2 regions of the Paenibacillus sp. GCM10027630 genome follow, and region 1 is predicted to be linked to the other one. Evidence: riboswitches for the same ligand, from Rfam matches in the RefSeq annotation. Region 1 holds a riboswitch; the other holds the start of a gene.

Region 1 (17,026 bases):
CCTTGAGCTGATTGCCAAGCAGCATGCGCACTCTATCCCGTGAGACACCTGGCATCAGCTTCTCGCGGATGCGCTGGGCGACCGGCTTATTCAGATACAGCGTTTTGTCAGCCGTGTAACTGACTTGATAGCCTGCAATAGCTGCTAGCTCATTGATCGGTGCATACAAACGTCCCTGATTCTCCACCAGTGGACTGGATAGCTGCAGCGGCTTCCCTTCGGCGCTTGATTGGACGCCATCGAGCGTATACTGCAAATAGGAGATCGTGTTTACAGGCACTCCATACATATGTGGAGCAGGAAGCGCAGGCTGCGCGAAACGCGCTTCTTCTATGGTACGATTCGTAGTCAGTGTCAGCCTTCTGGACTGGCTATCGTACTCAGCAGTCAAATCCATGAGATTCTGAATCAGCTCCACAGGGTAATAAAGAATTCCCTCATAGTTGATAGGCAGATGCGTCAAACGGGTAAACCGGCCATCGACACGCACATTCAGATCCGGTACCACATATCCGGTGGATGAACCTCCATAGCCTTCAACCGGGTCTTCAGGCCGGTATAACGGCTCCGTTACAATAGACAGTGATTTACGCGATCGGTCCCATTCCATGCGATAACCCGTCAATGTGTTCCAAAAATCGTAAGGCACTAGCACCTGATTGTCTGCCAATACTACTGGACCGGATAGTGTGGCAATCGTATCTCCCGCTTCATTGCGTACCTCGCGTTCGCCAATCGGCACTTTCCAGCGGCTTCCCCATGGGCTGATCGCCGTCACTTCCCAATCGACGCCATTCCACTTGGCATCTCCGCCTAACATCGTCATCATCCTATAGAGCGGGAAATACGCCTTATCGTCGAAATAAAGCGGCTCTCGGTATTCATCCCAAGGTGCCAGCACGCTCGGCTGGCCATTCAATGATACATCCATTGGCTTGCGGCTCATCATCCTGGCTTCCAGCGGAGCCCCCGGCGATGAACGGAGCTCACCATTATTTTGCTCCAGCATCCCGCCGACTGATGATCCATTGTAACCTTGGCCATCTGCATATTTCAGCAGTCCGTCCACCAGCCGATTGAGCGCCTCCAAGTCTGGCTTTCTCGTGCGCAGCACATAAGCAGCCACTTCCGCCTTCGGCCCGAGCTGATCCACCTTCTCGCTCACAACCCCCTGATCGAGCAGAAGCCGGACAGCATCAATCTCTGCTTGCGTACGTTGATCCGGTACAATCTGCTGCGCCGATGCTCCTAGCGGCACAGCTGTGAGCATCGCGGCGCTAATCAGCAGCGGGAGCGCTGCCTTTTGTAAGAACTTAACCAATACATCCACCTCGTCTCAATGCTTCCATTTTATACAATTAGACGCACGAGGGACTGCAAGGTTGCTCGGGCTGGTTCATTTTCTACTTATACGCAAAAGAAAAAGCCACTCACCCAATAAGGGCCAGCAGCTTTGAGCATTCTCTATTAAGCCTTTACACTGGTTCCTCCTGCGGTGCTTCAACTTTCTCAGAGGAGCGAAGCGGTATTTCCTTAAGAAAGAAAACCAGCAATAGTGCCAAAATCAATAACCCGGCCCCGCTAAGAAATACAGTGGACAACGTTTCGCTCAATACAGCACGGAGCATATCCATCAGTTGTGCAAAATAAGATTGAAGTTCTGCCGGTAGTGAGGCCTGAATTATTTTCAATTTGGGTTGATCCAATAAAACTTGCGGATTTAAAAAAGGTGCCAATTGTCTCGCATGCTCAGGATCTAATTGAGATAAATTCACACCTTTTCCTGAAGCGATCGTTTCTTCCAGATTTCTTTTAAGTATAGAGGTCATGATGGAACCGAACACGGCGATCCCTATCGTTCCTCCCAGATTTCTAAACAGGGTTGCCGTAGCCGTTACTACACCCAACTGGTTTATCGGGACTGCATTTTGAGCGACGAGTGTAAAAACTGGCATACCTAAACCCAATCCCACACCGAACACGCACATACTCGCTACAGCTAATGCAATACTGTTCATAAATGTCATCATTAGCATACCGATAACCATGAAGGAGATACCAGCGATTGCATACCGCTTATATTTACCCGATTTGGATATCCATCGTCCGGACATACTGCTCAATACGACCATCGTCAATGACATAGGCATGTTAACAAACCCTGATTGGGTCGGACTTAAGCCCTTAACCCCTTGTACAAAAAAGGGCAAGTATACCATAGCGCCCATCATTCCAGCATTCATAAGAAAACCAACAAGATTGGAATTCGTGATGATCCAGTTTTTAAAAAGATGCAGCGGCATTACGGGGCTTTTCGCTTTACGTTCAATAAGAACCAAGATAACTGCGAAGATTACCGCCATTATTAAAAGACCAATAATCTGTATGGAACCCCAAGAATATTTGGACCCCGCCCAAGAAAAGCCTAATAAAAGCGCAATAATGGAAAGTGACAAAAATAACGAGCCCCAATAATCAATCGATTCCGATTCAACACGTGGCACCTTTGGAAACATCCGCAAGATCATTACGAAAGCAACAATTCCCAGAGGCAAAAACGCCCAGAACAACCATTTCCAATCCATATGATCTATCATCACACCACCTAAAGTCGGTCCAATAACACTCGAAAAACCGAAAATAGACATCATGACTCCTGTCCATTTCGCTCTTTCACGGGGCATAAATAAATCACCAACGGCCATTGTTGTAACCGACATCAAAACTCCGCCGCCTAAGCCCTGAATGCCGCGATAAGCGATCATCTGAAATATATTGGTGGATAGTCCCGTAAGAAAGGCACCTATCATAAAAACGACAATCCCGGATAACAAGAATGGTTTACGCCCGTAAATATCCGATAGCTTACCTACCAGAATTGTAGCAACTGTAGATGTCAGCATATAAATCGTAATAACCCAAGAATAATAATCCATGCCGCCCAGCATAGAAATAATTCTTGGCATAGCTGAACTGACAAGCGTTTGATTAATGGCTGCAAAAAACATCGATGCCAATAAGGCGATCATAACGATAACTTTCTGCTTTTGTGACAGGTTGTCCATTCGCTGCCTCTTTTCTATTGTTCTCATGCCTGGCTGTCGGAATTATCGTTAGGTAGGCAACCTATTTTAGCGAGATATAAAATATATAAATTTTCAAAACTTATTTTGAGTAACTGCCTTAATAATTATTCGCATTTATGACTTTAATTGTCAGCACTCAAACGCTAGTACTTTGTCAATAGAACTTTATCACCGGCATTTCCGTCTAGTCCTTTATTACCAGCAATAAGAATGATATACTTTTAAAAAAATGGATAGTAATTCTTCTGTATATACGATAAGAGCAAAACTAATGAAAATTAGTGACGCAAAGCTATTAGGGGCTAAGGCGAAATCATTCGCTAAGCTTGCCAGCTGCCGAAGGAAGGGATCAACAACTCCCCTTGTTCATCTTATAAGGGGGGTTTTTCTTGTGTGAACGAATCAATCCGCCTACTAGAAATGTTAATAAGTAGACCCCTGAAAGGTGATAAAAATATGGCTAGACTAATGATTGCAGATGATTCTATGTTTATGCGATTGATGATTAAGAACATTCTTTTAGATTTAGGGCATGAAATTGTTGCCGAAGCTTCGAATGGGCTTGAGGCAGTTTCTCTATTCATCCAGCATTCTCCTGACTTGATTACGCTGGATATTACTATGCCGGAGATGAACGGTATTACTGCATTAAAGGAGATTAAAAGCTACAAGAGTGACGCCAAAGTAATTATGGTGTCTGCAATGGGGCAACAATCTATTGTTATTGAAGCCATCTCCATTGGAGCTAGTGATTTTATTGTGAAGCCTTTTGATAAAGACAGGGTAGCAGAAGCTATACAAAGAGCGCTGAAGATATGATGCCCATGCCATGACATCTACACTTGTTTACAGGGAACCCTTGAATATACAATTAGCTGTGAACCAAATAAACATCAATAAATCTTCACAATACGGTCTCCATATAGCTGATATTTTTTATAAAGATACTGCTCAGAGAAAATAACAGTTAATCCGCGCATTAATCTAAGGTATAATGGTAGCCATAGACATAAATTACAGGAGTGGATAAACGATGTATAAAATGCTGGCAATCGACATTGACGATACGCTAATTAATGATGAGAAAGAAATTACGGCAGGCACCAAGCAAGCTCTGGAGCAAGCATTAGCACAAGGAGTTACGGTTACATTGGCTACCGGACGGATGTACGCTTCAGCGAAGCAGCTGGCCTCCCAGCTGGGGCTGAATGTTCCTTTGATTACCTATCAAGGATCTCTAGTGAAAAATGCCATAGACGGCAAAATTTTATACGAACGATCTGTGCCTGTAGAAGCAGCCCACTACCTTTTTGATTACTGTGAGCGCAACGATCTGCATTTGCAAACGTATTTTGACGACATTCTGTATGCGAAAGAGCGCAATGAAAAAATCGAAGCTTACGCCGCGCTTTCCAAAATTCCTTTTACCGTGTATCCGAATTTCAAAGAGCTGGCTGACAAGCCTTCTACCAAACTGCTAATAATTGATGATCCCGCCAAGCTTGATGAAATTGCTATTGAGCTTCGCAAGGAAATCGGACATTTGGTACATATTACGAAGTCCAAGCCTCATTTTCTGGAGATCATCCATCACGAGGGTACGAAGGGCGATGCGCTCCGTTACTTGGCCGGTCAATACGGCTATGATATGTCCGAGGTTATATCAATCGGCGACAGCTGGAATGACCATGAGCTGCTGGAAGCTGCCGGATTCGGAGTGGCGATGGGCAATGCGGTAGACTCACTTAAAAAGATAGCCGACTATATTACGCTCAGCAATAACGAAGACGGCGTCAAGCATGTCGTTGAAAAATTCGTGCTTCAGACTTCCCTTTAAGGGAAAGCTGCTCTTATAAATAAAGAGTAATAAGCCGTGATTTCCTGCTAAAGGAGAATCACGGCTTTTTCATTTTTAATATTCAATCCGTCCGCCATAAAATCGTCATTTCTGTGGGATATCCGGGTACATTATATTCTTGGGATAACCCTTATAATGGAATTATAAGTCAGTTAATTAAGGAGGGATTTATGTGACTGTCCACAAACTCCAACGATCTACTCTCTGGTTTATCGCACTTACATTTCTTATATTAGCAGCAGACCTGACAGTTGTACGAACCTCATCGATTAACGAGAAAGATTGGCTGCTCGTCTATGCCGTTATGTTCGATTGTATGCTGGTAATTCCTTTTCTCTATTGGTTATGTATGTTACGGGGCAAAGGAAAATCCATCTCCAAGGTACTCCCCCTGCCTTTGCTAGGTGGGTTGGCAGCATGGCTTGTTCTTCCTGTCTCAATGCGCAATCATATATGGAATGGGATATGGCCTATAGAGCTTCTAATCATTGCTGTTGAGGTTACTTTTATTGCCTATGAGGTCAGGATTTTATACCGTTTCTTCCGGTGCTTTAGGCAGGTTGCTCGTGAAGAAGCTAATACTGGAGAAGCGCTTCGCAAGGCGGTACACGAAACGATTGGAAGAGGCAAGCTGGCCTCCTTATTGCTTCATGATGTCAGTGCAGCCTATTACCTTTTATTTTCGTGGAAAAGAAAGACGCTAGCTAAACTCGAGCATTCCGTTGAATTTTCCTACTATAGGAAGACCAGTCAAAGGCTCTATGCAGCAATTCTTTCCAAAATCCTCATCATCGAAGGCATTTGTGTTCACTTTCTGGTTCAGCAGTGGTCTGATTGGGCAGCCTGGATTTTGAGTATCTCCGACTTTTGGCTGCTGGCTTTGATCTGGAGTGACTACCGTGCCTCTGTCTTGCAGCCCGTTAAGCTCCAAGACGGTATACTAAAGCTCAGGTACGGATTACGGATTCAGGCGGATGTCCCCCTTCAGCTGATTGCCCATACAGCAACCGCACTTGAATATCAGCTGGAAAAAGAGGAGCAGCGGGATGCAGCTTTACCTCTCTTGGCCGCACCCAATATCCGTATAGAGTTGAAGGAACCGATTACTGTGGAAGGCTTGCTGTTTTTACCACGTAAGGTGACCAAGATTTTTTTGGCGTTAGATGAGCCTGAGACATTTGTCCGTGAGATTGAAAAGCAAACCGATTCATATCTGGGCTAATCTGCGATAATTCAAATGCGGGGAAGCGACATTGCCCGATCTTAAAATTCAGCGGCGAATTTTAGCCTGCCCAGCCTGGCTCTCCGTCCATCTGCGTCTGTAAGCTTCATACTGCTGATGCGGAAGCTGGACTTCACCGCCATGGCATATGCTAACAAGCTTGGGCTTCAGCTGAGCAACAATGGCACCACTCTCCACAGCTTGCTCCATATCCGCAGTAAAACTTGCCATCGGCTGCTTCAGCTGTCCGCGCTTGGTTGTAAACAAATCTCCTGCCAGCAAAACTTGATCCTGCTCATGGTAGTAGGCAATATGACCCGGCGAGTGACCTGGCGTCAGATAAGGAACCAATCCGCCAATCGATTGCATATCGAGAGGCTCGACAATCCCGGGCTCAACGGACATTTGCGCTTTTTTACGCCCCGGATATGGCAATTGTCCCTCCATATAAGCAATTTCTGCTTCATGTGCGTAAACCGGAACTCGATGTGTTTCGCGTATTTTTTTGATGCTGCCGGTATGGTCAGAATGTCCGTGGGTTAGCACTATCCGCTCCAGCGGCAGATTCAATGCCTTTATCTGTTTCAACAGACCGCCCGCCATCCATGGAATTCCAGCATCCACCAAGGTCAGACCACGTTCTGACTTCACAATCCATACACTAATTGGAATAACTATCCATATGGTGCATTTCCAAATATGCTCCGATATTTGTGTGATTTTCATTATTTTCAACTCCCCTATCCCTCAATTTTGGATTTTTTAACCTTCTGCTTCTTATCTTTCTTGGACTTCTCCTTATCTTTTTGACCTTTCGTTTGTCCTTTCAACGGGTTCTGCACTTGTTCAAGCTTATGCTTTATGCCTAGCAGCACAATCTCTATGGATTGATCCAATAATGGAATGATGCGCTCCAGCAGCGGCTCTAACGGTTCCTCGCTATTCAAATAAGTACTAACCATTCCATTCATCACGAAAAAATACACCCGGCTGTGATTGATCCGCGCCTCCGATGTCTCTGCCGGAATAATCCGGTTGACGCTTTCGGTCAGGTGGCTGAACAAACGATTGCGCAGTTGGTTTACCTCACCTGCCGGGTTCACTTCATCAACACGCACGGACTTTACATTGAATATGACTGTGACCATGCTTTTATGGGATAGACAAAAGCGGAGGAAATGTCGGCTGATCTCCAAGAGCTTCCCCGTTGGGTCTAACGACTTTTCATTCATAACCGAAAGAAATGCAGCCTCCAAGGTTTGCAAAGGCGGAATAGCCAGCTGCTCCAGCAATGCCTCCTTATCCTTAAAATACAAATAAATCGTTGTATGCGAGCAATTAGCTTCTTTGGCAATTTCTCGCATTGTTACAGTATCGTAACCTCGCTCTGTAAACAACTTGCCTGCCGCTTCGGCAATGCTTCGCTTCGTTTCTTCCGAACGAAGCTCTTGCTTGGACTTCTTTATTGATTCCAACTAATAGCCCCCTCACTACAATTATAACCAACGGTTAGTAACCTATGTTAATATAATAACCGTTGGTTATAAAAATTTCAACTTCTATCTCAAAAAGCTTGTCAGTCCATAAGAATAAGGCTGAATCCCAACTCGGTACAGGCAGTGAAGATAACCATATAGGTTAATGAAAGTTAACAAAAAGAGCTGCGATAAATGATTGATCCCGTTGAGCGGTAGTGTAACCCTTTAAACTAGCACCTATCCGGTCTTTCTGTCCAGGTGGTACTATCCATAGAAATAAAATAACGAGGCTGTCCCAAAAGGGTATCAGTGAATGAATCAGTTCCAAATTATGAACAAATACGCCTCCAAAACCACTATGTAAGCGGAAATGGAAGCGTCTTTTTTGTAGGAAAATTCCCCTCAGAGTGGGGGTTTAAAAATCCAAAAATGAGTTCGGCCGCTTTTTGGATGTTGCTTAAGTGATGGGGCGAGAAGCGATGTTCAAAGGCTGCTTTCAATCTAGAGGAGGCCATGATTTGTCGGGGCCGCTGCGGAAAGAAAAGAAATAGATGGAAATCCTCACGCTAATCCAGGGTGGATATCAGCCAAAATACGTAGAATTAGCAGGAGAAATTCCAGCTATAAGACTTGGAACGCTATTTTCGGAGTAACTAACTTGACATTTTCCTGATAATTGCACGGAGTGCGCAATACTGCCATGCAAAGCCTTAACCGAACCACGAGCCATGAACCCGATACCCGCGATTAGCAAGCGTTGGAAAGCGACCTCATCTTATGCGTCACTGAATACACAAGAATGTGCAAAAAGAGCCTTCAACTATTAAAGTGGAATTGAGGGCTCTTTTGCAATGAAGGGTTGTCTCAAAATGTCTTTTGGTACAGCCCCGTTTGTACGTATAATTCAATGTGCAGAACCTATATGGCTGTCTGCTGTGATACACCAAATGACTACAACTCCACCATAGCCTTAATCACTTTGGTCTCCGGCTTGAGCCAGCTGTCAAAATGCTCAATCATTTGTTCAAACGGTACTCGATGGGTGATGTAGCTCCCTACGTCGATGCTTCCGCTTTTTACTGCCTCCATAACGTTGTCAAAATCTTCCTTGGTTGCATTCCGGCTAGCCAGCAGCGTCAATTCATGCCTGTGGAACTCAGGATCATTAAAGCTAATATCCGCTTTTACCAATCCCACATACACCAGCTTTCCTCCATGAGCAACAAGCCCGAAGGAGTCCGTCATGGAACGCAGATTTCCTGTCGCATCAAATACTACCGTCGGGAAATCACCCCCGGTAATTGCAGCCAGCTGCTTCTTAGGCTGATTCAGCGCATTGACCGCATGATCGACTCCCGCCCATTTCTGGCAAAAGGCTAACCGTTCATCATTGATATCCATAGCAATGACTTGCGCGCCGCGGTGCTTTGCGAATGCCATAACTCCCAGTCCAATGGGTCCTGCTCCAACTACAAGCACGGTCTCACCGCTTTTTAGCTCCGATCTTCTTACAGCATGTGCACCAATACTAAGGGGTTCCAATACGGCGGTTTGATCAAGTGTAAGTCCGTTCGTCTGAATTAAGTGAGTAACAGGTACGGACAATAGCTCTCTCATTCCTCCATCACTATGTACGCCAAGCACCTTCAAGTCGGTGCAACAATTGGTTTTGCCATTGCGGCAAGCGATACATGTCCCGCATTGCATATAAGGGATAATCCCTACTTGATCGCCAACCTGCAGTCCAGCTTCATTGGGTCCAACTTCTTCGATTACACCAGCGAGCTCATGTCCGAGCACACGTGGGTAAGAAAAAAAGGGCTGATTGCCTTTATAAGCATGCAGATCCGTACCGCAAATACCGATTCTTCGAATGCGAACTATCGCCTCACCAGCTGCCAAAGACGGCTCCTTCATCTCGACAAGCTTAAACTTTTCAATTTCCTCACATACAATACCCCTCATGATATTGCCTCCTTCTCGTTATACTCAGGTCTGCCGCTAACCCATGTCTGGTTGTGAATCGGTGCCAAAATAGCAAGCACCTCCTTAAGCAATTCTTCATCGATTGGTTCTTCTGTCCAGGCAATGTTTTTGCTGATGTTATCCGGATTCGCTGTACTGACCAGTGTGGTTGGAATCTGTTCGTTGCTTGTCGAAAACTGCACAGCCAGCTTAGCGATATCCGCTCCTCGGCTTACACAATGCTCAGCTGCTTTTCGGCAAATGTCCTTCAACTCTCGACTTCCCGGATGCCATTCAGGTGCGACTCTTGTTCCCAACAGCCCCATCGATAGCGGTGATGCGTTGACAAGGCCAATTTGTTGTTGCTCAATGAGCGGCAATAAGCTTAAAAGCGATGTATCGTTTAGCGAATAATGGCAATAGGATAAAATCGCATCAACCTCGATTTGAGGAAGCATCGTTTCAAATAGCTGCACCGGTAAGCCGGAAATACCGAAATACCGGATCTTTCCTTGCTCCTTCAATTGATGAAGTGCCGGAATAGCCTCTTCTACAATTTGTTTCGAGCTGACAAACTCAATATCATGCAGAAACAGCATATCCACGTAATCCGTGTTCAGACGCTGCAGGCTTTCTTCGATGCTGCTGATGATCCGTTTGCCCGAGAAATCAAACGTATCCGCACCGTATCTGCCTGCTTTTGTAGATAATAGGAATCGGTCACGTGGAAGCTGCTTAATTGCCTTGCCAAGTACCGTTTCTGCCTTAGTCAGTCCGTAGTATGGTGAAACGTCGATAAGATTAATACCTTGATCTACTGCGGAATGCACCGTTCGGATTCCCTCTTCTTCATTAGCATCCCGAAAAACACTTCCTAGCGAAGACGCCCCATAGCTCAGGATGGATACATCCAATCCGGTCTTGCCCAGTTTTCTGTATTGCAAGCTGCTCACTCTCCCTCACAGGCTCAGCCCTGCTGCTTAATGACACCTTTTTTCAAAATAATGTTTGCGTATTGCGCTCCCTCGCCTGTAGCGACTACGACATAAGCCTTCTTGGCTCGCTCGTAAAATGCAAATCTCTCCGCATATTCAAAGGGCTCTTCCAGAGAAGTATGGCTTTTCAGAATATCTTGGTACCGCTTCCAAATAGGAGTTTCAACTGTATCCCCAGGAACCTTGTCCATCAGCGCCGCTGTATGCTCCACGTAGGTGTCCAATGGAAATAATTGAAGAATGGCCTCCAGCAATTCCGGAATCGGATGCCCATCACAGCGAACCAGCCTCTGCGCGATACTTGCTGCCGGAAAGTTGGCGTCTGCTAGAACAAGCTCATCTCCATGCCCCATCTCCATCATTATTTTTAACAGTTCAGGTGAAATCAATTTGGGAATTCCGATCAGCATTTACATTCCTTCCTCTCATGAAAGAATTCATTCATACCTTAACTCTATTTTACCAACAAATAATAATTAAAAAATAACCTATCCTTGCAAATTTATACTCTTTTTTGCTATCATTTTAACCATGATCTACTTATAGATGCAAGGTTTTTTCTTACCTTAGGAGATTAATTATGAATCCAATTCGAAAACAATTCGACTCCAACAGCACATTTCCATTTTCGTTCGTATACAGAGGCACCAAGAGTACACAAACCGAGCTTCCCGACCATATTCACGATTGGTACGAGCTTGTCTACGTATACAGCGGGGCAGGGACCTTATTTATTGATCAAACGATCTATGACATGCGGCAGGGAGATCTCTTTGCAATTCCCGGAAATACGATCCATCGGGCATTGCCAGATAAAGACGATCCTGTTACCTCTACGGCTATCTTTTTTAGCCCCATACTGGTTCAACACGCCTCTTTCGGTGACTCCTTCTCTTATCTTCATTGCTTCGAACAGCAGAGGAAACAGAAAAACTATAAATTCGAGCTTATGCAGCAGCAGCAGCAGGATCTTGAACTAAGTATTGAGCTTATTCACCATGAAATACAAGCTTCAAGTCTCGGATACAGGCAAGCCATTGTGCTCCAGCTTCAAACCATCCTGCTTCTCCTGAATCGGCAAACCGGGCCGAATGACGGCCAAAATGCTGTTGATTCATCAATCGGACCAAATTGGATGAAGGAAATTCTGCTTTATATCGATGACCATCTATTTAATGATATCGGATTATCTACAGTTTCCCGCAAAGCATCCGTTACACCTGCGCACTTCAGCCGCGTTTTTAAGCAGACAATCGGAATGAACCTGACGGAATACATCATGACGAAAAGAATCATAAGAGCCAAGGAGCTACTGAACATTACCGATCACAACATCAGCCTTATCGCAGAAATGTGCGGCTTCGAAACATTACCTCATTTTCACCGCATGTTTAAAAGGGTGCTTGGCATAACACCAGCAGCGTACCGCAGAACGGCCAAGAAAATTTAGCGACAAAACAGGGCGCCCAGCTGCTGTCCAGGGATCTGGATCTGCCCACTGCTCTCCTGCTTTCCTACTCGTCCGCTCTCCCACTCGCCCAATCTCCTGCGGAACGTCGTTCCGCTAAATGTCTTGCACACCTGCTATTTCATGAAGTAGCGGAACCACGATGCGTTATTGCGCCCCTGATCGGTTAAAATCCCACATTTCAAAGAAATAAGGGATCCTTGTTCCGTTTCACATAAATGAACACGTGTGCAGATCGAAATAGCGCATCCCAGTTCCCTCAACCGCCAATTTAGTGATGACCATGCTTATCCCAAACCTCAAAACCATAGAAAAATACCCCTACAGCTATGAGCTATAGGGGCTAAGTTTAGTTTCATTTCCAGGCACATGTACCTCGATTACTTCGACGCCAAAGCGCCATAGCGTCCCTCCTACATTATCGCCGGCATCCAAAGAAATCCAGGTGGCAACGTCAGCATCATCCATTCTCTCCCTCATTCTTTTCCTCGTTCTAACCTCTAATAACAAACCCTATTCGATTCGAGATAAGTCCTGCATTGTGCGAGTGTCCATACTATTTGAAAAAAAGATTTTATATATTGACATGATATATATCGAACTGATATATTAACTAACGAAACATTATAGAAAATAATGTCAGTTTAGTTTCTCATTTGGAAAACTTTTAGGAGGCTCTTTCATGAACAGTCAAGATGTTATTCTCGGGATGCTTATGGAGCGTTCGTTATCCGGTTACGAAATCAAACAATTGTTTGAAGAACTATTCTCTTACTTCTACAGCTCCAGCTACGGAACGATTTACCCTATGCTGCATCGGATGGAGAAAGAGGAGTTGTTAACCAAGGAAAATGTACCTCAAGACGGTAAACCTAATAAAATTGTGTATACCATAACGGAGAACGGAAGAAAGCAGTTCAGCTCTTATCTGGATAGTCCTCTGGAAGCTGATAGCTTGAAATCGGATTTTTTGATGAGGCTTTATTTTGGCCGCTTTGTGGGGTATGACAAGGTCATTGTCTGGTTGAAGCAGGTGCAGCAGCATACAGAGAAGCAGTTAGAGCAGTTAAACAAGAAGTATTCACTTTATAAAGATCAAATCCATCCGACCCAGAACATATGCATCCAAATTGGGATCAAGGAATATAGCGTTAAATTGGAAATAATCCGTGAAGGATTAGAACAAATGGAACAATTAGAACAAGAAGCGAGGGGTTAATGTGACCGGATCAGGCTCAAATAATAAGCTCATTATTCTTGCCATGGCACTTGGATTATTAATGTCATCCTTGGATAATACAATTGTTGCATCATGCATTAACAAATTAAGCGAGGATTTTAATGTTTTTGATAAAATAAGCTGGATATTTACGGCCTATATGCTGGCGGCAACAAGCACGATGCTAGTATTTGGAAAAATGTCCGATTTATTCGGCAGGAAGATGTTCTACATGATTGGAATCGCCATGTTTCTTATCGGTTCTGCATTATGCGGAATTGCTCAGAATGTCGACCAGCTCATTTGGTTTCGTGTCATTCAAGGCATTGGCTCCGGTGCTTTATTTCCGATTAGCTTCACTATTATTTACACAATATTTAAAGATCCGAAGGATGCAGCAAAAATGTCAGGCGTATTCGGGGCGATCTTTGGCCTCTCTTCCGTTGCGGGACCGCAGCTGGGCAGTTTTATTGCTGGGCATTTGGGATGGAGATGGAACTTCTATATTAACGTACCGATCGGCCTGGCCTCTATGATTGTTTTGATGTTTGCTTTAAAGGAAACTCGTTCAGAGCGCAAACCGAAAATAGATTATATAGGAACATTATTTCTGATCATTACAACCGTTTCACTAATGCTTGCTCTTGAATGGGGAGGCAAGGATTATGCTTGGAGCTCATGGCAGGAAATCAGCTTGTTCGCCATATCAGCTGTAATCGGGACTTTGTTTATTCTAGTTGAGCGGAATGCAGCAGAGCCAGTACTCCCGCTAACCCTATTCAAAAATAAGATGGTATTGGGAACAAGCATCATTTGCTTCTGCCAAGGTGTACTCATGTTCTCGGCGATTACTTATCTGCCCAGTTTTACGGTTGGGGTATTAGGTAATAGCAATTCTAATGGCGTATTGACACCCATGATGGCTTCGTTAATTGCAGGAGCTATACTATTCGGCTTCTTGCAGTCGAAATTCACCTTCCGTACTCTAATGCTTATCAGTATGCTCATGACCATCGTTGTTGCATCGCTGCTATCTGTCGTTAGCGCTGATGTTTCCAGCGGTTATATGATCGCTCTTATGATTTTGCTGGGATTGGGTGCAGTAGGGCCTTTAATGAGTGTTGCGCAGAGCGCTATTGCTGCAAATGTTGATCCCAAATACATGGGCGTAAGCTCATCCATCGTTGGCTTCTGGAGAAATATTGGCGGCATATTAGGCGCTTCGATTATGGCGACAATCGTAAATAACAATTTATATAGATTAATAACGGAGGGTGCGGTCAAAGTCGGTATTCCTGACGATAAAATCAGCTTATTAGCTAATCCCGAACTATTGATGCGTGCTGGAGGTACAATCGACCCGCAAATCCGGAGGTTTCTTCAGGAGGCGTTAGGTACCGCCATTAATCACGGCTTTATACTCAGCATTTGTGTTGGCAGTATAGGTTTGGTTACAGCCATGTTTGTAGGAGCCAGCAGACTGGATTCCACAAAAAGACAACCATCCAGTGCTTCGCATGTGTAAAATTTGGTGAAAGCAAAAAAAAGATATAAAATCTTTTCTTCTTTTAAACTGGTACCCATACACTGGACACTTTGAAAAAAGTGTTAGCGAATGGGTACCAGTTTATTTAGAGGAAAAGTCTATATCTTTTTTATAGGTTCTTAATCAGTAACTGTTTCATTTATTCCGCTAAATTAAATTGCCATCCGATTCCGAATTTATCTTTTAGACTGCCATAGCATTTACTCCAGAATGTTTCCTGAAGCTCCATACCTACAGTACCGCCATCTTTCAGTTTATTAAATAAAGATTTAATTTCCTCCACGTCATTAATAACAATTGATAGGGTTATATTGTTACCTGCAACAAAAGGCATCCCCGGAAAAACATCAGAGAACATTACAGTACTACCAAGGATGTCAAGCCGTGCATGCATAATTAAATTTTTAGCTTCTTCTGGTAGGGTGAAGTCCGGGTGAGGCGGTGCTTCTTCAAAGGACATAATCTGCGGATTGGTTACGCCAAAAACCTGCGCATAATATTCTACCGCTTCACGACAGTTGCCATTAAAATTCATATAAACATCAATAGCCATTTTCTTCACTCCTAGAATTAAATTTGGATACAAACTGACCTTTTTTTCATATAGTATCATTCAACTATATATACCCAATTATACGTCAGGTAAATATAACCTGCCAAGCTGATGGCAGATTGCTGCTGTTATTCAACTTTTCTTGCGATTTATAACCCATTCCCGATAAAAAATAGGGTCCTAGGATCGGCATTTGTTGTTGAATTAGTGGCCTTTGTCGTGAATGGCCGCTTTTTTCGCTTAATTGTAACTTTCTAGTTTGTCAAAAGATTCATCATAAATCCATGTTAGACCGCCATCTTTGCTTGTTAGATAAATGATCCAATGTCTTTGAGTTCCTGATCTCTTACGGCATTAGAAACAGGCCATCTCTCCCGTTAAATATAGGCGTGAGAGGGTTCTTCCTGTATTCGTTAAACTTTTCCGGCAGCGTGACGGAGAGCCTTTCCCATGACTTTCCACGATCTTTGGTCCATAAATGCATGGCCCGTAATCCATATAATATCGGAAGCCTAAATATCCAATATCTTTGTTATAAAAACCCGCAGCCGTCAACTGTTCCGAAAAAACATCATTTGCGTTCCCAATTTCTTCCTACGTCTTTCCACCGTCCGAGTCAACACATCAGGAGGGTTTCATTTTGAATTTGATCATCCCATAGCTTTTATAGAAAATTACGGCTCCAACAATTATGGCAATAACGAATACAAGGAGCAAATTACTGTACAGATGGGCTTCGTTTTGCCTAACTAAAGGATTAACAGGGAAATTCAACAGCTTTTCATCCAATACTCTGCCGACCAAGGCGGTTCCTACAGCTCCCGAAATGAAGCCGACCAGATTGAATAAGCCCATCCCTACGCCCGTCTGATTCATTTCCAATGTTAAGGATACACTGTTGGCCAATGCAGTTTGAATGAACGAAAATCCGATATACATAAGTACCAGTGCTGCCGACATCAACCAGGCGTTAAAACCGAGCAAGGAAGAAATCAACAGCAGACTGACCGTCAGCAGCAGAATTCCGACAGCAACTACAAAGTTATTGCCCCGTTTATCCGCCAAGCCTCCGCCAATCGGTCCAAACACTACAGCGCTGATAGCCCCTGGAAACAGAATCCAGCCTATAGCACTTGCACTCAGCCCCTTTAATCCGCTTAGCATTAACGGCATGATAAACATAATTCCCATCACGGTACAAAATAGAATAAATCCAACAATCAAACCGCTGCGGAACAGCTTGTTTTTAAGCAAATCAGGTTCGATAAAAGGCTGGTCGACTCTGCGGATGTGAATGATGAACCAAACGAGCAGCACCAGGCTGGCCGTCAGGTAATACCAGTGAGGTATGGTGAAAAATAAAATTAAAGATGCAAGTCCGAAGCCGATCAAGCAAGCTCCCGGTATGTCTACCTTTCCGCTGCGAACCTCTTCATCAGGAAGCACCTTCCGGAAAAACGGGATCGATATGAGCGTAATCAAGGGTATCAGAAACAAGAAAGACCAGTGATAAGCGGATGAAATAAAGCCTCCGATAACCGGACCTACCCCAACGGCAAATGCTACAGCGGAATTCAGAATACCGAATACTTTGCCCCGGTCCTCTGCAGAAAAATATCTGGCAACTACAACCATG
Region 2 (4,620 bases), on a different contig from region 1:
TGTTGTTCTTCCGCAGGATGTGCAGGCTGAGGTGCGCGGAGCTAATAATGAGATGATTGAGTAAGTAAACAATGGAATCGTACGGGGATATCATAATCCGATAACTAAGGAGGTCATGCCTATGAGAACATTCATAGTAGGTATGATAATAGTGATGGTGTTAGGGTTGACGGGATGCTCCAGCCCCATAGAGTTTAATGGAAAAAGCGAGAACTGGAGCGTCACCTGTTCGGTCGACCAATCAGCTAATGTAAAATCATTCTTGATACGATATACCGGTAAAGAAAATCAACCTGTTAAAGATACTAGCTATTCCTTTGTAGATAGCAAAAATTTTAACAATAGCGGCAAAAGCGAAGCTTCATCGGCAACTTTGAAAATAAGCGGTAAGTCTACTATGGATACGCCGTATGTAGATGAAGCCGGGTTTAAGCTGCATATAAAATGGAATAGCAAAGAAGAGACTATAGATTTAGCAAGGGATTAGTCGGAGCTGCTTCTTATGATTTTCCCCGTAGTCTGCGAAAAAACTGCGTCAGCATCGAGCTGCATTCCTCTTGAAGCACACCGCTTACTACATCCACCCTATGATTGAACCGCTCCTCTTGCAGCAAATTCATCAATGTTCCTGCACAACCCGCTTTTGGATCTGTCGTGCCGTAGATGACTTGGGGAATGCGAGACTGAACTATCGCTCCCGCGCACATAGGGCAGGGCTCCAGCGTCACAAATAGCTGGCAGTCCAGCAATCGCCAAGCTTGCAAATAGTCGCTAGCCTGTTTAATAGCAATAAGCTCGGCGTGAGCCAGTGGATCCAGAGTAGTTTCGCGAAGATTATGGCCGCGTCCAATAATTTGATTGTTCCAAACGACTACTGCGCCGATTGGCACCTCCAGCAGCGCTTCCGCTTTTCGTGCCTCGGCTATGGCTTCGTTCATATAAGGAATATAATCTTGCAAGGTACACCTCTTTTGTTCCGAAAATGGGGTGAAGAACGAACAAGTATTCGTTTTGTTAACATGCTGTGGATAACATTGTGGATAACACAGTTATTGTTCACATTTCATTATAAAGCTCTGGGGATAAATGAGCAAAGCCCCTCGGTTTATACCAACAGATATCCCCATATGTGGATATAGGCCAAGAAGTAAAGCATCACAGATTTGCTGCTATCCGATAAATTTGCGTTTTACATTCTCGGTCGGCATCATACAGCTGTCATACTTACCGAACAGCTTATAACGGCGCTTCGCAATCCATCGATATACGGCATCACGGAGGGGTCTGGGAACAGCTATAAATAAATAGAATAGAGCCCAGTAGCGGCCCAATCGTTTGAAGATGTGCAAAACTGCCGAGGAACGAGTATAGACGACCCCTTTTTCAACCAAAATAACAGAATCCGGAGCAGTATCAGCCGAACGGGTTGAATCGAGCAAGGACTGTGCATAATCAGATTGAAGGGGTGAAAACCGAAACACATCGGCTTTATCTTGGCGAATCAGAAACTGCACCCAACCGTTACAAAATCGACACACACCATCAAAAAGAACAATAGAGTAGCTGTTCGTATCGGAATGTTCGTGTTTAGAGGTTTTTTCGTCGATCATGAGACCACCTTCTATGATTTATTTAATTTTTAGTTAACAATTCCTGCGATTTACTATAAATTAATATTTAAATGTGACTTAAATCACGAATTAGATGATTGATTCTCATTGCCCCTAGAGCGTATAATAAAAATATGAAATGTTTAGGTCAATTTACCTAACATGAATGGCATTTTCTAACCAGATTGTTCAAGGCAAACTTGCTGAAAAGCAAGGACGCAAAGCTTAGGGTCTAAGGTCCAATGTCAAGGACTATGACAGCCTGGCCGCCGATTATTTTGTATGACAACGGTGTGCTAAGGCTGTTTCTCTCACTGAGGAGGCAGTCTTTTTTTATGCAAGAAAAGCAATTTAGACACGAATGGATCTTCATCGAAAGGGCTTCGATAAGAAGCTTTTCTAATTGTAACATAGATAAAATAATCGGCGGGAGTGAATAAGATGACTAGATCTGCAGCTGCGAGCCTAAATTATGACTACAAAGATGAGAAGTATAAAAGTCCTGCAGGAATATTGATTCACAGCCGAACCGTTGTTGAAAAAGATGGGTTTGTATCAACCGGACTTCTTACTTATGCTGAAGGTGATATTATCGAAGTGGAAATACCCGAATATAAGGTTTTTAACCTTGGGGATTCTGTGAAAATAACCGTGTACTCACCAGGAGGCATTTATACCTTCTTGTCTACAATAGTGGCAAAGCATAATGGAGCTCTGATCATCATTAACCCTCCTCAAAATCAACGTCGGTTCGTGGAGAAGCGGGAGAGCCCGAGAGTTCAGGTTAACCAAAAAGGCTCATTGCACGCAGTTACCTGGCTCCATACCGATGAAAAACAAAATCTGACGGACACCATAGGTCTAACCGTTCAAAATATAAGCGTTAGCGGGATTGGATTCGCCTTGAATGATGATGACTTCGACCTCAGCAGAGCTTTCGCGATTGAGGTTGAATTGGATTTGGGCTTTAAGCTGCCCGTTGTGGCTGAAATCATACGGCGAGAAACTTTATTTGAAGGTTACTATTATGGCGCGAGGTATGTGGATATGGAATCAGAAAAAGCTACCTCCATCCGTGCATTTGTGCTGAAAATGCAAGTGGAGTCGTATTTTAAAGAGAAGGAATTAAGAGAGCTTAAGCGAGCGTTCAAATAGAGAATATATATAATGACATCCGCCTAAGGGCGGTTTTTTTGTTTTTTAAGATAAGTTTGAACCGGCGGGCGGCTTTACCTTTCATAACCTCTTGCTGCACATTAAAATAATCCTTTTTTGCTATCAAATATTACCTTATTTCTAAGAATCCAAATTTGTTATAATGGTCAAACACTTCTAAATAAAATCGGATGGATAGGAAAGGTGAACCGGATGTACAAGCGCAGCTTGTTTGTCAAATTGCTGGTGTGGACGCTGCTGGCTACGGCGATTCCTTTTATATGCTCCAACCTGATTTCATACCGGTCTACTTCCGCTTCGCTGCAGGAGAACATGATCGAGCTGAACCAGAAAACGATGAACATTGGCATGGAAAATATGAAAAAATATTTGCAGGAGCTCAATCAGCTGTCGGTGTCCTGGTATTATGACCCTAACATGCTCAGCTATCTTTGGCTGGAGAAACCAAGCTTTGATCAGGATACGTATATCGACCGTCAGCTTTCTTATTTGTTTTCAAGTCGGTCGGAGATTAAGCTGGTCAATTTCTACAGCGGGATGAGCGGACAGAAATACACCAAATTCAACTATTCCGTATTCAGTGCGGTCCCGAGACAGGTGCTCCCCACTGAACGCAAGGAAGATTGGACGAGTGTGCCCGAATATGAAATGAAGCAGGTGAACGGCGAGCGGTTTTTGACAATTAACAAAAAGATGATCGATTATCCGAAGCCTAACGTACTGGGGCTGCTGTCGATTTATTTTTCTTTGGATGAGATTGAGCGTCTTGGCAGGCAGCTGTTGGACCCGAGTCATGAAACCGTTTTTTTGTTCATGAACAATAACAAGGAGCTTCTTTATACATCCAGCGGTTTGCCGGATATTCGGAATATGCTGGAGGATGAGAAGCCCGATTTGAGAATGACCGGGGATCGGCAAGGTTACTGGTACGGGCAATTGGATGGGAAAAAGGGCGTATTCATCACGGTAGCTGACCAATATCTCAATGTTCCACTGACGATGATTAAATTCATTCCTTCGGATTTTATTAATCAAGCTGCTCGGCGGACGCTGGACCAGTCTATGGCGATCCAGATTATTGCGTTCGCTGTTATCATTTTGTTTACGTTCATCTTATCATACTCCACTATCGCACCGATTAAACGGCTTATCCGCAATATGACCCGGGTGGAAATCGGTCAATTCGACGTGGAGCAGTTTAAGACAAGAGAAGACGAGATTGGTATACTAGAACTTCGTTTTCAGACGATGGTACGTAATTTGAAAGACATGATTTTCCGGGAGTATCAGCAGCGCATCGAGATTTCCACAGCTCAGCTCAAGATGCTGCAAGCGCAAATTAACCCCCATTTTCTATACAATACGCTGCAATCTATCGGAACGATCGCGCTCCGCCACAGGGTGGATGAAATTAGCGATAAAATATCGCAGCTCGGGGCGATTTTGAGATATAGTATGGATTTCCATACCGAAACCGTCTATTTGCAAAAGGAAATCGAGCATATTGAGCATTATCTTTCCCTTCAGGAAAGCCGTTTCAAGAGCAAGTTGTTTTACAGCATTGAATGCGAGCCGGCTGCGCTGAAGGTGATGGTCCCGAAAATGATTCTTCAGCCTTTAGTTGAAAACAGCATCATTCATGGAATTGAAAACGGGCTGGGTGCGGGGACCGTTCATCTGGACATTCATCTGGACCGCACGCTCACGATACGGATTATCGATAACGGTAAGGGAATGGATTATAACGAAATTGAACAGGTAAAGCTGCGATTTGCCGAACCGCAAGCCTACAAGCAGGATGCCGGAGGTATTGGATTAATTAATGTGCTGCAGC

Evidence for each region. A riboswitch is a leader RNA that binds a small molecule or an ion and turns the genes downstream of it on or off. The one in region 1 is predicted to bind cyclic di-GMP.
Region 2: it holds a riboswitch for cyclic di-GMP, as region 1 does, so the genes downstream of both, ACFQ0C_RS28030 (PilZ domain-containing protein) here and ACFQ0C_RS20085 (response regulator) in region 1, are expected to answer to the same signal.

Annotation. Positions count from the first base shown of each region.
Region 1 is NZ_JBHTGY010000038.1:2,365-19,390, reverse strand. It holds gene ACFQ0C_RS20095 (stalk domain-containing protein) at 1-1,321, opposite strand, end outside; gene ACFQ0C_RS20090 (MDR family MFS transporter) at 1,476-3,065, opposite strand; cyclic di-GMP riboswitch class I at 3,338-3,427, shown strand; gene ACFQ0C_RS20085 (response regulator) at 3,543-3,905, shown strand; gene ACFQ0C_RS20080 (Cof-type HAD-IIB family hydrolase) at 4,120-4,923, shown strand; gene ACFQ0C_RS20075 (hypothetical protein) at 5,117-6,166, shown strand; gene ACFQ0C_RS20070 (MBL fold metallo-hydrolase) at 6,215-6,892, opposite strand; gene ACFQ0C_RS20065 (TetR/AcrR family transcriptional regulator) at 6,907-7,641, opposite strand; gene ACFQ0C_RS20060 (zinc-binding alcohol dehydrogenase family protein) at 8,596-9,609, opposite strand; gene ACFQ0C_RS20055 (aldo/keto reductase) at 9,606-10,553, opposite strand; gene fucU (L-fucose mutarotase) at 10,577-11,014, opposite strand; gene ACFQ0C_RS20045 (helix-turn-helix domain-containing protein) at 11,185-12,054, shown strand; gene ACFQ0C_RS20040 (hypothetical protein) at 12,400-12,552, opposite strand; gene ACFQ0C_RS20035 (PadR family transcriptional regulator) at 12,755-13,291, shown strand; gene ACFQ0C_RS20030 (DHA2 family efflux MFS transporter permease subunit) at 13,293-14,816, shown strand; gene ACFQ0C_RS20025 (VOC family protein) at 14,977-15,390, opposite strand; gene ACFQ0C_RS20020 (MFS transporter) at 16,015-17,026, opposite strand, start outside.
Region 2 is NZ_JBHTGY010000057.1:55,624-60,243, forward strand. It holds gene ACFQ0C_RS28010 (LiaF transmembrane domain-containing protein) at 1-64, shown strand, start outside; gene ACFQ0C_RS28015 (hypothetical protein) at 122-487, shown strand; gene tadA (tRNA adenosine(34) deaminase TadA) at 501-938, opposite strand; gene ACFQ0C_RS28025 (thiol-disulfide oxidoreductase DCC family protein) at 1,170-1,610, opposite strand; cyclic di-GMP riboswitch class I at 1,794-1,884, shown strand; gene ACFQ0C_RS28030 (PilZ domain-containing protein) at 2,052-2,765, shown strand; gene ACFQ0C_RS28035 (sensor histidine kinase) at 2,979-4,620, shown strand, end outside.